DNA from 3 places in the Streptomyces sp. NPDC050732 genome. Region 1 is predicted to be linked to each of the others. Evidence: riboswitches for the same ligand, from Rfam matches in the RefSeq annotation. Region 1 holds a riboswitch; each other region holds the start of a gene.

Region 1 (4,073 bases):
AAGCTGGCGCCGCGCATCAGCCCCGGCAAGACCCGCGAGGGCCTGGTCGGCGCGGTCACCTTCGCGATGGCCGCGGGCGCGCTCTGCATGGAGTTCCTGATCGACGGCGGGACGTGGTGGCAGGGGCTGCTGATCGGCCTCGCGGTCGCGGCGAGCGCCACGCTCGGCGACCTCGGCGAGTCGATGATCAAGCGGGACCTCGGCATCAAGGACATGGGCACGCTGCTGCCGGGCCACGGCGGCATCATGGACCGCTTGGACTCGCTGCTGCCGACGGCGCCGGTGGTCTGGCTGCTGCTCGTGGTCTTTGTCGGCTCCGGGTGACACCAGGGCTGACCTGCGTAGATGTGCGTGAGGGGTTCGTTGTCCACAGGGCGGCGAGCCCCTTGTCGTATGTCTGCGACACTGGAAGGACCATGCCTGTACCCGGAGAACTCACCTTTGTCGCGCCCCGCGGTGCCAAGAAGCCCCCGCGGCATCTCGCCGACCTCACGCCCGCCGAGCGCAAGGAAGCCGTCGCCGCCATCGGCGAGAAGCCGTTCCGTGCCAAGCAGCTGTCCCAGCACTACTTCGCGCGGTACGCGCACGACCCGGCCGAGTGGACCGACATCCCCGCCGGTGCGCGCGACAAGCTCCGCGAGGCGCTGCTGCCCGACCTGATGTCCGTGGTGCGGCACATCAGCTGTGACGACGACACGACCCGCAAGACGCTGTGGCGGCTCTTCGACGGGACCCTCGTCGAGTCGGTCCTGATGCGGTACCCGGACCGGGTCACCATGTGCATCAGCTCGCAGGCCGGGTGCGGCATGAACTGCCCGTTCTGCGCCACCGGACAGGCCGGCCTCGACCGGAACCTGTCGACCGGTGAGATCGTGCACCAGATCGTGGACGGCATGCGCGCGCTGCGGGACGGGGAGATTCCGGGTGGGCCCGCCCGGCTCTCCAACATCGTCTTCATGGGGATGGGGGAGCCGCTCGCCAACTACAACCGCGTGACCGGTGCCATCCGGCGCCTCACCGACCCGGAGCCCGACGGCCTCGGGCTCTCGCAGCGCGGCATCACGGTGTCGACGGTGGGGCTCGTGCCCGCCATCCACCGGTTCTCGGACGAGGGCTTCAAGTGCCGCCTCGCGATCTCCCTGCACGCGCCGGACGACGAGCTGCGCGACACGCTCGTGCCCGTCAACACGCGGTGGAAGGTGCGGGAGGTCCTCGACGCCGGCTGGGAGTACGCCGCGAAGTCGGGCCGTCGCCTCTCCATCGAGTACGCGCTGATCCGGGACATCAACGACCAGGCATGGCGCGGTGACCGGCTCGGCCGGCTGCTCAAGGGCAAGCCGGTCCACGTGAACCTGATTCCGCTGAACCCGACGCCGGGCTCCAAGTGGACGGCCTCGCGGCCCGAGGACGAGAAGGCGTTCGTGGAGGCCATCGCCGCCCATGGTGTGCCGGTCACGATTCGGGACACCCGGGGTCAGGAGATCGACGGAGCGTGCGGCCAGCTCGCCGCGGCCGAGAGGTAGTCTGACGGGCGTACTCCCTCGTGGGAGGGCGTGCACACATCTGCATATTCCGACAGGGGAGCGCCACAGCGCTGAGAGTGCGGCACCTCGGACAGGTGGGCCGCAGACCCTCTGAACCTCGCCCAGGTCATTCTGGGTAGGAAGTTCGGGCATCACTCAAGCTGTAGCGCCCTGCCCGCGTGCCACGGGCCCGCGGGCGGGGCCGCGTCTCTTCCTGGTCACCCAGGAGGAAAACCAGTGAGCACCAGGGGCACCACCAAGAAGGTTTCGTTCACCGCCGTGGCGGTGGGCGTCGGGCTCGTCGCGGTCTCCGCGTGCGGCAGCTCCGACAGCGGTTCCGGAGGGTCCGACTCCAAGAGCGTGACGCTCGTCAGCCACGACTCCTTCAACGTCTCCAAGGACGTGCTGAAGGACTTCGAGAAGCGGTCCGGGTACCAGGTCAAGGTCCTGAAGGACGGTGACGCGGGCGCCGCCGTGAACAAGGCGATCCTCTCCAAGGACAACCCGCAGGGCGATGTCTTCTTCGGCGTCGACAACACGCTTCTGTCGCGGGCGCTCGACAACGGACTCTTCCAGTCGTACGAGGCCAAGGGCGCGGAGAAGATCAAGCCGGAGTTCCGCGTCGACCAGGACAAGCACCGGGTGACGCCCGTCGACAGCGGCGACATCTGCGTGAACTACGACAAGAAGTACTTCGCCGACAAGAAGCTGGCGCCGCCGAAGTCCTTCGAGGACCTGGCCAAGCCCGCGTACAAGAACCTGCTCGTCACCGAGAACGCGTCGACCTCCTCGCCCGGGCTCGGCTTCCTGCTCGGCACCGCCGCGAAGTACGGCGACAAGGGCTGGGAGAGCTACTGGAAGAAGCTCAAGGCCAACGGCGTGAAGGTCGTCGACGGCTGGGAGCAGGCCTACAACGAGGAGTTCTCCGGGTCCGCCGGCGGCAAGAAGGCCAAGGGCGACCGGCCGCTCGTCGTCTCCTACGCCTCCTCGCCGCCCGTAGAGGTCCTCTACGGAGAGCCGCAGCCGAAGCAGGCGCCGACCGGCGTCGCGACCGGCACCTGCTTCCGCCAGGTCGAGTACGCGGGCCTGCTGAGCGGCGCGAGGAACGAGAAGGGCGGCAAGGCGCTCCTCGACTTCCTCGCGGGCAAGGAGTTCCAGGAGGACATGCCGCTGAAGATGTTCGTGAACCCGGTGCGCGAGGGCACCAAGCTGCCGAAGCTGTTCACCGAGCACGGCGTGACGGTCGACGCGCCGCAGACCATGGACCCGAAGAAGATCGCCGACAACCGCGAGCCGTGGATCAAGTCGTGGACCTCGCTCGTACTGAAGTAACCGAAGCAGCCGACGGGACCAAGGCACGCTCCCGCGCGGGGGCCGGTCGCGGGAGCGCGGCGCGGCTCGGCCTGATGGCCCTGCCCGTCGCGTTCTTCGCGCTCTTCTTCGCCTACCCGGTCTCGGCGATCGTCGCGCGCGGACTGCATGTCGACGGCGCCTGGCAGTTCGGACGGATCACGGACGTGCTCGGGCAGTCCGACATCCGGCACGTGCTGTGGTTCACCACCTGGCAGGCGCTCGCGTCGACCGCGCTCACGCTGCTGATCGCGCTCCCCGGCGCGTACGTCTTCGCGCGCTTCGAGTTCCCCGGCAAGGGGCTGCTGCGGGCCGTCGTCACCGTGCCGTTCGTGCTGCCGACCGTCGTCGTCGGGACGGCCTTCCTCGCGCTGATCGGGCGGGGCGGGCTCTTCGACGAGCTGTGGGGAGTACGCCTCGACACCACCGTGTGGGCGATCCTGCTCGCGCACGTCTTCTTCAACTACGCGGTCGTCGTGCGGACCGTCGGCGGGCTCTGGTCGCAGCTCGACCCGCGGCAGGAGGAGGCCGCGCGGATGCTCGGTGCCTCGCGCTGGACGGCCTGGCGGACCGTGACGCTGCCGGCGCTCGGCCCGGCGGTGGCCGCCGCCGCGCTCATGGTCTTCCTCTTCACCTTCACCTCCTTCGGCGTCGTGCAGATCCTCGGCGGACCCGCGTACTCCACGCTCGAAGTGGAGATCTACCGGCAGACCGCACAACTGCTCGACCTGCCGACGGCCGCGGTCCTCACCCTCGTGCAGTTCGCCGCGGTCGGGCTCATCCTCGCCGTCCACGCGTGGACGGTGCGGCGCCGCGAGAGCGCGCTGCGGCTCGTCGACGCCTCGGCGGTGGCGCGCAGACCGCACGGCGCCGGGCAGTGGACGCTGCTCGGCCTCGTCCTGGCGACGGTCGCCCTGCTGATACTGCTGCCGCTGGCGGTCCTGATCCAGCGCTCGTTCGACGGCCCCGACGGCTTCGGGATCACCTACTACAAGGAGCTGACCTCGGCGGACGGCGGCGCCTTCCTCGTGCCGCCGATCGAGGCGGTCTGGAACTCGCTGCGGTACGCGGTCGTGGCCACGGCCATCGCCGTCGTCATCGGCGGGCTCGCCGCCGCCGCGCTCACCCGCCGTGCGGGTCGCCTCGTCCGCGGTTTCGACGCACTGCTCATGCTGCCGCTCGGGGTGTCGGCGGTGACCG
Region 2 (4,073 bases), on a different contig from region 1:
AAGCCGACCGGTTGCTGCCCGCAGCCCACCAGTTGCAACGGGAGGTCGGAAAGCTACTAGGGACACTCGCCTTCTCTATCAGCATCTGAAAACTCACTCCTTGTGATCTGATGCGCACGTTGAGCAAGATTCCCTTGGTGCCAGGGAGTTGGTCCCTGGCCAGTTGATGGAGAAGCGACGGGGTAGCGCGCGATGGGCGAGACGGTGCAGGCAGAGGTCATGATGAGCTTCCTCGTTTCCGAGGAGCTGTCGTTCCGTATCCCGGTGGAGCTGCGCTATGAGATCGACGATCCCTATGCCGTGCGGCTGACGTTTCACCTGCCGGGGGACACGCCGGTGACCTGGGCCTTCGGGCGGGAGCTGTTGATCGACGGAGTGGGGAGGCCGTGCGGGGACGGAGACGTGCGTGTCGAGCCGACCGATTCCGGCCTGCTCGACGAGGCCCTCATCAGGCTTCAGGTCGGTGCGGATCGGGCGCTGTTCCGGGTGGGCATCCCACCGCTGCTCGCCTTCCTCGACCGCACGGACAAGTTGGTGCCGCTCGGGCAGGAGCGGGCGCTCGCCGACTTCGAGACGCACCTCGACGAGGCACTCGACCGGATCCTCGCGGAGGAGCAGAACGCGGGCTGATTCGGCGTCGTCAACGGGAGGAGAGCCATAGGCATTTTGGTGCATTTCACGGCATCGACTACACCCACCGCATCGACCGCATCGACCGCATCGACCGCACCCACCGCATCGACGGTATGGATCGCAGCCGGGGCTGTCGGCGCCGCGGTCACCGCTTGCGGCGGCGCCCCTTCCCGCCGCGGGAAGGCCGGGCTCCAGTCCCACGGCCCTCGCCACCGGAGCCGGCACCGGTGGCGCCGACGCCCGCACCGATACCGGACGTGCGGTCCGCCGAGACGACCAGGGCGGCCAGCGCGGTCGTCACCGGTACCGAGGCGACCAGGCCGATCGAGCCGATGAGGGTGCGCACGATCTCCTCGGCGACCAACTCGCTGTTGGCCACCGTGCCCACGCTGGACTGAGCGATCGAGAAGAGCAGCAGCAGGGGCAGCGCGGCGCCCGCATAGGCGAGGACGAGGGTGTTGACGACCGAGGCGATGTGGTCGCGGCCGATGCGGATGCCCGCGCGGTAGAGGCCGCGCCAGCCCATCGTCGGGTTGGCCTGGTGCAGTTCCCAGACCGCGGAGGTCTGGGTGACCGTGACGTCGTCGAGTACGCCGAGCGAGCCGATGATGACGCCCGCGAGCAGGAGGCCGCTCATGTCGATGGACGGGTACAGGCCGTGGATGAGGCCGGTGTTGTCGTCCGTGTTGCCGGTGAGGGCGGCCCAGCCGATGAAGAGCGAGCCGAGCAGCCCGATCAGCAGGAGGGAGATGAGCGTGCCGAGTACCGCGACCGATGTGCGAGCCGTGAGGCCGTGGCAGAGATAGAGCGCGATCAGCATGATGGCGCTCGCCCCGATCACCGCCACCACCAGCGGATTCGAACCTTGCAGGATCGCCGGCAGGATGAAGAACGTGAGCACCATGAAGCTGATGGCGAGCGCGACCAGGGCCATCACGCCGCGCAGCCGTCCCACCACGACGACGGCGAGCGCGAAGATGCCGGCGAGCAGCGCCATCGGGATCTTGCGGTTCACATCGGTGACCGAGTACTGCAGGCCTTCGGGCGCCTTGGGCTCGTAGGCGACCACCACCTCCTGGCCCTTGCGGAGTTGCCGGGGCGAGTCCGGCTGGATGAACTCAATGAAGGTGCGGCCCTTGTCCTTGCCGCTGCTCACCTCGATCGTCGCCTTCTTGCAGGTGCCCTCGGCCCGGGACTGCGCGGACTGGCCCTCCGGGGTGGAGGTGTCGCCGGTCGGCGGGGGCTGTGAGGGGCTGAGGTCCTTGCAGGGCAGCTCCTGCACCTTCGTCACCTTCGCCGACTGCGTCTGCCGGTCGAAACCGACGCCGGTCCGCTCGTGCGAGGGCGTGCCGCCGGGCCACAGCACCATGAGCCCCACGACGACCGCGGTGGCGAAGGGGATCAGGACCGCGGCGATGACCTTGCGCAGATGCTTGGAGACGGGCGCGGCCGGGCCGTGGCTGTGGGAATGCCCGTGCCCGGACCCGGACCCATTTCCGTGTCCGGACCCATGTCCATGCCCCTCAGGAGGCATCCCGGAGGAGGGCGGCTGCGGGGGCGGCGGAGGCGGCGGCTGTGTGGTGGTCACTGACCGATCATCGCAAGAACGGAGGGGGCCCTCTGTTCAGCGCGGCCGACATGACGCTAGCGTGGAGCCACCTTTGCAATCGCGGGAGCTCGGAGCACCGGGCTGAGAGGGCGCTGACCTCCGTACGAAACGGCACGAAGAGTGCACGAAACGTACGGGATTCGCTGCGTCGACCGCCGAACCTGTTACCGGGTAATGCCGGCGTAGGGAGTAGGTCTCATGACCACATCGGACGCACGCACGCCTGCCTCCAGCAGCGACGAGCACTCTGAGAGCACAGTCGCGGCTGACGGGGCCGGGAAGTCCATCGGCTGGCACAAGGCGTATGTCGAGGGTTCGCGCCCCGACCTGCGGGTGCCGGTCCGCCAGGTGCACCTCACCAACGGCAAGGCCGTGACCCTGTACGACACTTCGGGCCCGTACACCGACCCGTCGGCCGAGACCGACGTCCGCCGCGGACTGCCGCCGCTGCGGGAGAACTGGATCATCGCCCGCGGCGACACCGAGGAGTACGTGGGCCGCCCGCCCCGTCCCGAGGACGACGGCATCAAGCACACCTCGCCCCGCGGCGGACTCAAGAACCTCGACGCGGTCTTCCCCGGCCGCCCCCGCCAGCCGCGCCGCGGCCGTCAGGGGCAGGCGGTGACGCAGCTGGCGTACGCCCGCCGCGGCGAGATCACGCCCGAGATGGAGTTCATCGGGATCCGCGAGAACATGGACCCGGAGATCGTCCGGACAGAGGTCGCCGCGGGGCGCGCGGTGATCCCCGCCAATGTCAACCACCCGGAGATCGAGCCGATGATCATCGGCAAGAAGTTCCTGGTGAAGGTGAACGCCAACATCGGCAACTCCGCGGTCACTTCCTCCATCGAGGAGGAGGTGGACAAGATGACCTGGGCGACCCAGTGGGGCGCCGACACGGTCATGGACCTGTCCACCGGCCGCAACATCCACACGACCCGCGAGTGGGTCCTGCGCAACTCCCCCGTGCCGATCGGCACCGTGCCGCTCTACCAGGCCCTGGAGAAGGTCGACGGCAAGGCCGAGGAGCTGTCCTGGGAGATCTACAAGGACACGGTCATCGAACAGGCCGAGCAGGGCGTGGACTACATGACGGTGCACGCGGGCGTACGACTTCCGTACGTTCCGCTCACCGCGCGCCGCAAGACCGGCATCGTCTCGCGCGGCGGCTCGATCATGGCCGCCTGGTGCCTCGCGCACCACAAGGAGAGCTTCCTCTACGAGCACTTCGAGGAGCTCTGCGAGATCCTCGCGGCGTACGACGTGACGTACTCGCTCGGCGACGGCCTGCGGCCCGGTTCGATCGCGGACGCCAACGACGAGGCGCAGTTCGCCGAGTTGCGGACCCTCGGGGAACTCAACACGATCGCCAAGCGTCATAACGTACAGACGATGATCGAGGGCCCCGGTCACGTCCCGATGCACAAGATCAAGGAGAACATCGACCTCCAGCAGGAGATCTGCGAGGAGGCGCCGTTCTACACGCTCGGCCCGCTGACCACGGACATCGCGCCCGCCTACGACCACATCACCTCCGGCATCGGCGCCGCGATGATCGGCTGGTGGGGCACGGCGATGCTCTGTTACGTCACGCCCAAGGAGCACCTGGGCCTGCCCAACCGCGACGACGTGAAGACCGGTGTCATCACGTACAAGATCGCGGCGCACGCGGCGGACCTCGCCAAGGGGCACCCCGGCGCCCAGGACTGGGACGACGCGCTCTCGGACGCGCGCTTCGAGTTCCGCTGGGAGGACCAGTTCAATCTCGCCCTCGACCCGGTCACGGCACGGGAGTTCCACGACGAGACGCTGCCGGCCGAGCCCGCGAAGA
Region 3 (4,073 bases), on a different contig from region 1:
GTCCGTGCCGAGCGCCTCGCGGGCGAGCCGGGCCGTGAGGACGGCCTCGCCCGCCGTGAAGCAGCCCGCCGTGTTGGGCAGCACGCGGATGCCGAGCCGGTCGAGGACGGAGAGCACGGAACCCTGCACGCCCGGGTCGAGGCGGCGCATCGCGACGGTGGTCAGCTCCGTGCCGGACGCGATCAGGGACCGCTCCAGGATGTCGAGGCTGGGCGCCCCTCCCGTGCCCATGATCAGGCGCGAGGAGAGGGTGAGCCCGCCGATGACGAAGGGGTCGTCTGCCATGGTGGTTCAGCCTCCCTGGACGGCGGTGAGGATTTCGACGCGGTCGCCGGCGGCGAGCGTCGTGGTGGGCCACTGCGCGCGCGGGACGACGGTTTCGTTGACGGCGGCGGCGACACCGGAGTGCGCCGAGGAGAGGGTGGCCACGACGGCTTCGAGCGTGGTGCCCGAGGCCACGTCGCGTGCCTCCCCGTTGACGGAAACGGCGAAGGGCGTGCTCATGCGTGCTGCTCCGTGAAGTGCGGCGTGGCGGGAGGGGGTACGGGGGAGGGCTCGGCGAAGCGGCGCGGGGTGAACGGACGCGCCACGTCCGGCAGTTCACCGGTGGTCAGGGCGTGCGCCATGACGTCACCCGTGAGGGGCGTCAGGAGGATGCCGTTGCGGTGGTGGCCGGTGGCCAGGTGGAGTCCGGCGAGCCGCGTCGGGCCGAGCAGCGGCGCGTTGTCGGGGGAGCCGGGGCGCAGACCCGCGCAGGTCTCGGTCAGCGGCAGTTCCGTGATGCCGGGGACCAGTTCGTGCGCGTCCCGCAGGAGTTCGTAGACGCCGCCGGCGGTCACCGTGGTGTCCCAGCCGAGCTCCTCGCTGGTCGCGCCGACGACGAGCTCGCCGTTCTCACGCGGCACGAGGTAGACGTGGCTGCCGCGCACCACGGCCCGCACGGTGCGGCTCAGGAACGGCGCGTACGGCTCCGGCACCGTCAGCCGCAGAACCTGGCCCTTCACGGGCCGCACGGGCGGCAGGACGTCCTCCGGCACGCCCCCGAGACGCCCGCTGAGGCTGCCCGCCGCGAGCACCGTCAGGCCCGCGCCCAGCTCGGTGCCGTCCGCCAGGACGACGCCGCGCGCCCGGTCGCGTACGACCGAGAGGCGCTCGGCCCACGCGCGGTGGAAGGCCACACCGGCCCGCTCGCAGGCCACCACGAGCGCCGCCGCGAGCCGGCGCGGGTCGACCTGGTGGTCGCCGTCGACCCGCAGCCCGCCCCGTACGCCCGGAGCGAGCATCGGCTCAAGACGGCGGCACTCGCGGCCGCTCAGCCACTCGGACTCCAACCCCGAACGGCGCTGCAGGGCGTGCAGTTCGCGCAGGTGGGCGCGGTCGTCGGAGTCGAGCGCGACGGCGAGCGTGCCGCACGCGCGATAGCCGAGGTCCCGTCCGCTCGCCTCGGTCAGCTCGGCGGCGAAGGCGGGATAGCGGCGGGCGGACTCGACGTTGAGGCCGAGCAGCGTCTGCTCGCCGTAGTGGAGTTCGGTGACGGCGGCCAGCATGCCCGCGGCGACCTGCGCGGCGCCCCCGCCCGGCGCGGGGTCGACGAGCGCGACGGAGAGCCCGCGCTGAGCGGCCCGCCAGGCCGTGACCAGGCCGATGACGCCGCCTCCGACGACGAGGACGTCAGAGGTGGCGGATGGTGGTGTCGTACTCGGACGCGCTGGTGGCGTACGTGGATGCATGGGCGTCCAGCCCCTCCCTTCGCCGGCATGACCCGGATCAGGTTCGTACGGTCGGAGGCCGTCCCAGCCTCCCTCTCAGCCCGGTGCGCCCGGGCTCCCGCGAGTGCTCTGCACCGGCCACCCTAGCCCGTCGCTTCGCGTGGCAGTAGGGGAGCTGTCCGGGTATGGGCGGTGACGGTGTGTCAGAGATCTCCCCGCAGCCATCTCAAGGCGCCGCGGCACGCCGCCCTACAGTGATCGGGTGAGCGAGCAGCAGAGGCAGAGCGGAAGTCAGCGGCAGGCGGCGCGGCGCGTCGTCATCGTCGGAGCCGGAATGGCCGGGGTGCAGACCGCGGTGGCCCTGCGCGAACAGGGGTTCGCCGGTCCGGTCACCGTCGTCGGGGCGGAGCCGCACCAGCCGTACGACAGGCCGCCGCTGTCCAAGGCGGTGCTGCTCGGCAAGGCGGAGGGCTCCGCCTTCGACATCGACTTCGAGGCGCTCGGCATCGAGCTGGTCCTGGGCCGCGAGGTCACCGGCGTGCGCCCCGCCGACCACGAGCTGGACACCGCCGACGGCCCCCTCGCGTACGACGTCCTGGTCCTCGCGACCGGCGCCGAACCGATCCGGCTGCCCGGCACCGAGGGAGTCCCCGGCGTCCACCTGCTGCGCACCCTGGACGACGCCGAGCGGCTGCGCCCTGTCCTCGCCGAGCAGCGGGAGATCGTGGTCGTCGGGGCGGGCTGGATCGGCGCGGAGTTCGCGACCGCCGCGCGTGAGGCGGGCTGTTCCGTCACCGTGGTCGAGGCCGCCGCACGGCCGCTCGCCGGGGCGCTGCCCGAAGAGGTCGCGGCCCCCATGACGGGCTGGTACGCGGACTCCGGAGCGGTCCTGCGCACCCACGCGCGCGTGGAGCGTGTCGAACCGGGCACCGTCGTCCTGTCCGACGGGACCCGGCTGCCCGCGGGCGCCGTCGTCGTCGGCATCGGGGCGCGGCCCGCGACGGCCTGGCTGACCGGCTCCGGGATCGAGCTGGGCAGCCACAGGGAGGTCGTGGCCGACGACGGGCTGCGCACCTCGGCGCCCGACGTGTACGCGGTCGGCGACTGCTCCTCCTTCCCTTCGGGAAGGTACGGCGAGCGTCTGCTCGTCCACCACTGGGACAACGCCCTGCAGGGCCCGCGCACGGTGGCGGCGAACATCATCGGCGAGACACCCGCGGCGTACGACCCCGTGCCGTACTTCTGGTCGGAGCAGTTCGGCCGCTTCGTGCAGTACGCGGGCCACCACGCATCGGCGGACGAGCTGGTGTGGCGCGGCGACCCGTCGGGGGTGGCCTGGTCGGTGTGCTGGTTGCGGGAGGGCGCCCTGGTGGCGGTCCTCGCGGTGGGCCGCCCCAGGGACCTGGCCCAGGGGCGCAGGCTGATCGAGTCGGGCGCCCGGCTGGACCCGGCTCTGACGGCGGATCCGGCGGTGCCCCTGAAGAAGGCGGTCCGGTAGCCGGACGGCCGCCGTCCGGTGCGTGTCACCGGCCAGAGATACGCTGGGACGGTGACCGAGATTGACGCAAAGACTGACGCTCTTGTCCCCGCCTGGCTGCACCTCCCCGACATCGCGGAAATGCTCGATGTCGAGGTGACCCGTGTGCGCCAGCTGGTCAAGGAGGGCCAGCTGATCGCCGTACGCCGTGGGGAGAACCGGGCGCTCCAGGTGCCCGCCGCCTTCATCGACGGCGACAAGGTCGTCAAGGGCCTCGCCGGCACCCTGACGCTCCTGAGGGACGACGGCTTCTCCGACGAGGAGATGCTGGAGTGGCTCTTCACCCCCGACCCGACCCTGCCCGGCACCCCCGTGCAGGCACTGGGCGAGAATCGCGGCACGGAGGTGAAGCGCCGCGCCCAGGCGCTGGCCGTTTGACCTGAGCACACCAGTACATCATCGACAACGGGGGGACTTCTCCATGGCCGCCGACCACCGCGACCGGCTCGCCGACGCCCGGCTCTATCTCTGCACGGACGCCCGCAAGCGCCAGGGGGACCTCCCCGAGTTCCTCGACGCCGTCCTCGCGGGCGGCGTCGACATCGTGCAGCTGCGCGACAAGGGCATGGAGGCCGGCGAGGAGCTGGCGCACCTCCAGGTCTTCGCGGACGCCGCGCGGCGGCACGGCAAGCTCTTCGCGGTGAACGACCGCGCGGACGTCGCGCACGCCGTCGGCGCCGACGTGCTGCACCTCGGCCAGGGCGACCTGCCCGTCCCCGCGGCCCGCGCCATCCTCGGCGGCAGCGACGACGTGCTGATCGGCCGCTCCACGCACGCCGAGTCGGAGGCCGCCGCGGCCGCCGTCCAGGAGGGCGTGGACTACTTCT

What was found. A riboswitch is a leader RNA that binds a small molecule or an ion and turns the genes downstream of it on or off. The one in region 1 is predicted to bind thiamine pyrophosphate.
Region 2: linked by a shared signal. The riboswitch ahead of thiC (phosphomethylpyrimidine synthase ThiC) and the one ahead of AB0H82_RS19200 (thiamine ABC transporter substrate-binding protein) in region 1 are both predicted to bind thiamine pyrophosphate.
Region 3: linked by a shared signal. The riboswitch ahead of thiO (glycine oxidase ThiO) and the one ahead of AB0H82_RS19200 (thiamine ABC transporter substrate-binding protein) in region 1 are both predicted to bind thiamine pyrophosphate.

Annotation. Positions count from the first base shown of each region.
Region 1 covers NZ_JBFAHP010000019.1:111,578-115,650, reverse strand. The annotation lists gene AB0H82_RS19210 (phosphatidate cytidylyltransferase) at 1-324, shown strand, start outside; gene rlmN (23S rRNA (adenine(2503)-C(2))-methyltransferase RlmN) at 417-1,523, shown strand; TPP riboswitch at 1,568-1,684, shown strand; gene AB0H82_RS19200 (thiamine ABC transporter substrate-binding protein) at 1,761-2,855, shown strand; gene AB0H82_RS19195 (iron ABC transporter permease) at 2,930-4,073, shown strand, end outside.
Region 2 covers NZ_JBFAHP010000012.1:168,501-172,573, reverse strand. The annotation lists gene AB0H82_RS13840 (IclR family transcriptional regulator C-terminal domain-containing protein) at 1-89, shown strand, start outside; gene AB0H82_RS13835 (SsgA family sporulation/cell division regulator) at 193-630, shown strand; gene AB0H82_RS13830 (YibE/F family protein) at 779-2,221, opposite strand; TPP riboswitch at 2,293-2,448, shown strand; gene thiC (phosphomethylpyrimidine synthase ThiC) at 2,441-4,073, shown strand, end outside.
Region 3 covers NZ_JBFAHP010000013.1:166,664-170,736, reverse strand. The annotation lists gene AB0H82_RS14670 (thiazole synthase) at 1-285, opposite strand, end outside; gene thiS (sulfur carrier protein ThiS) at 292-504, opposite strand; gene thiO (glycine oxidase ThiO) at 501-1,730, opposite strand; TPP riboswitch at 1,728-1,841, opposite strand; gene AB0H82_RS14655 (FAD-dependent oxidoreductase) at 1,972-3,207, shown strand; gene AB0H82_RS14650 (Rv2175c family DNA-binding protein) at 3,259-3,624, shown strand; gene thiE (thiamine phosphate synthase) at 3,668-4,073, shown strand, end outside.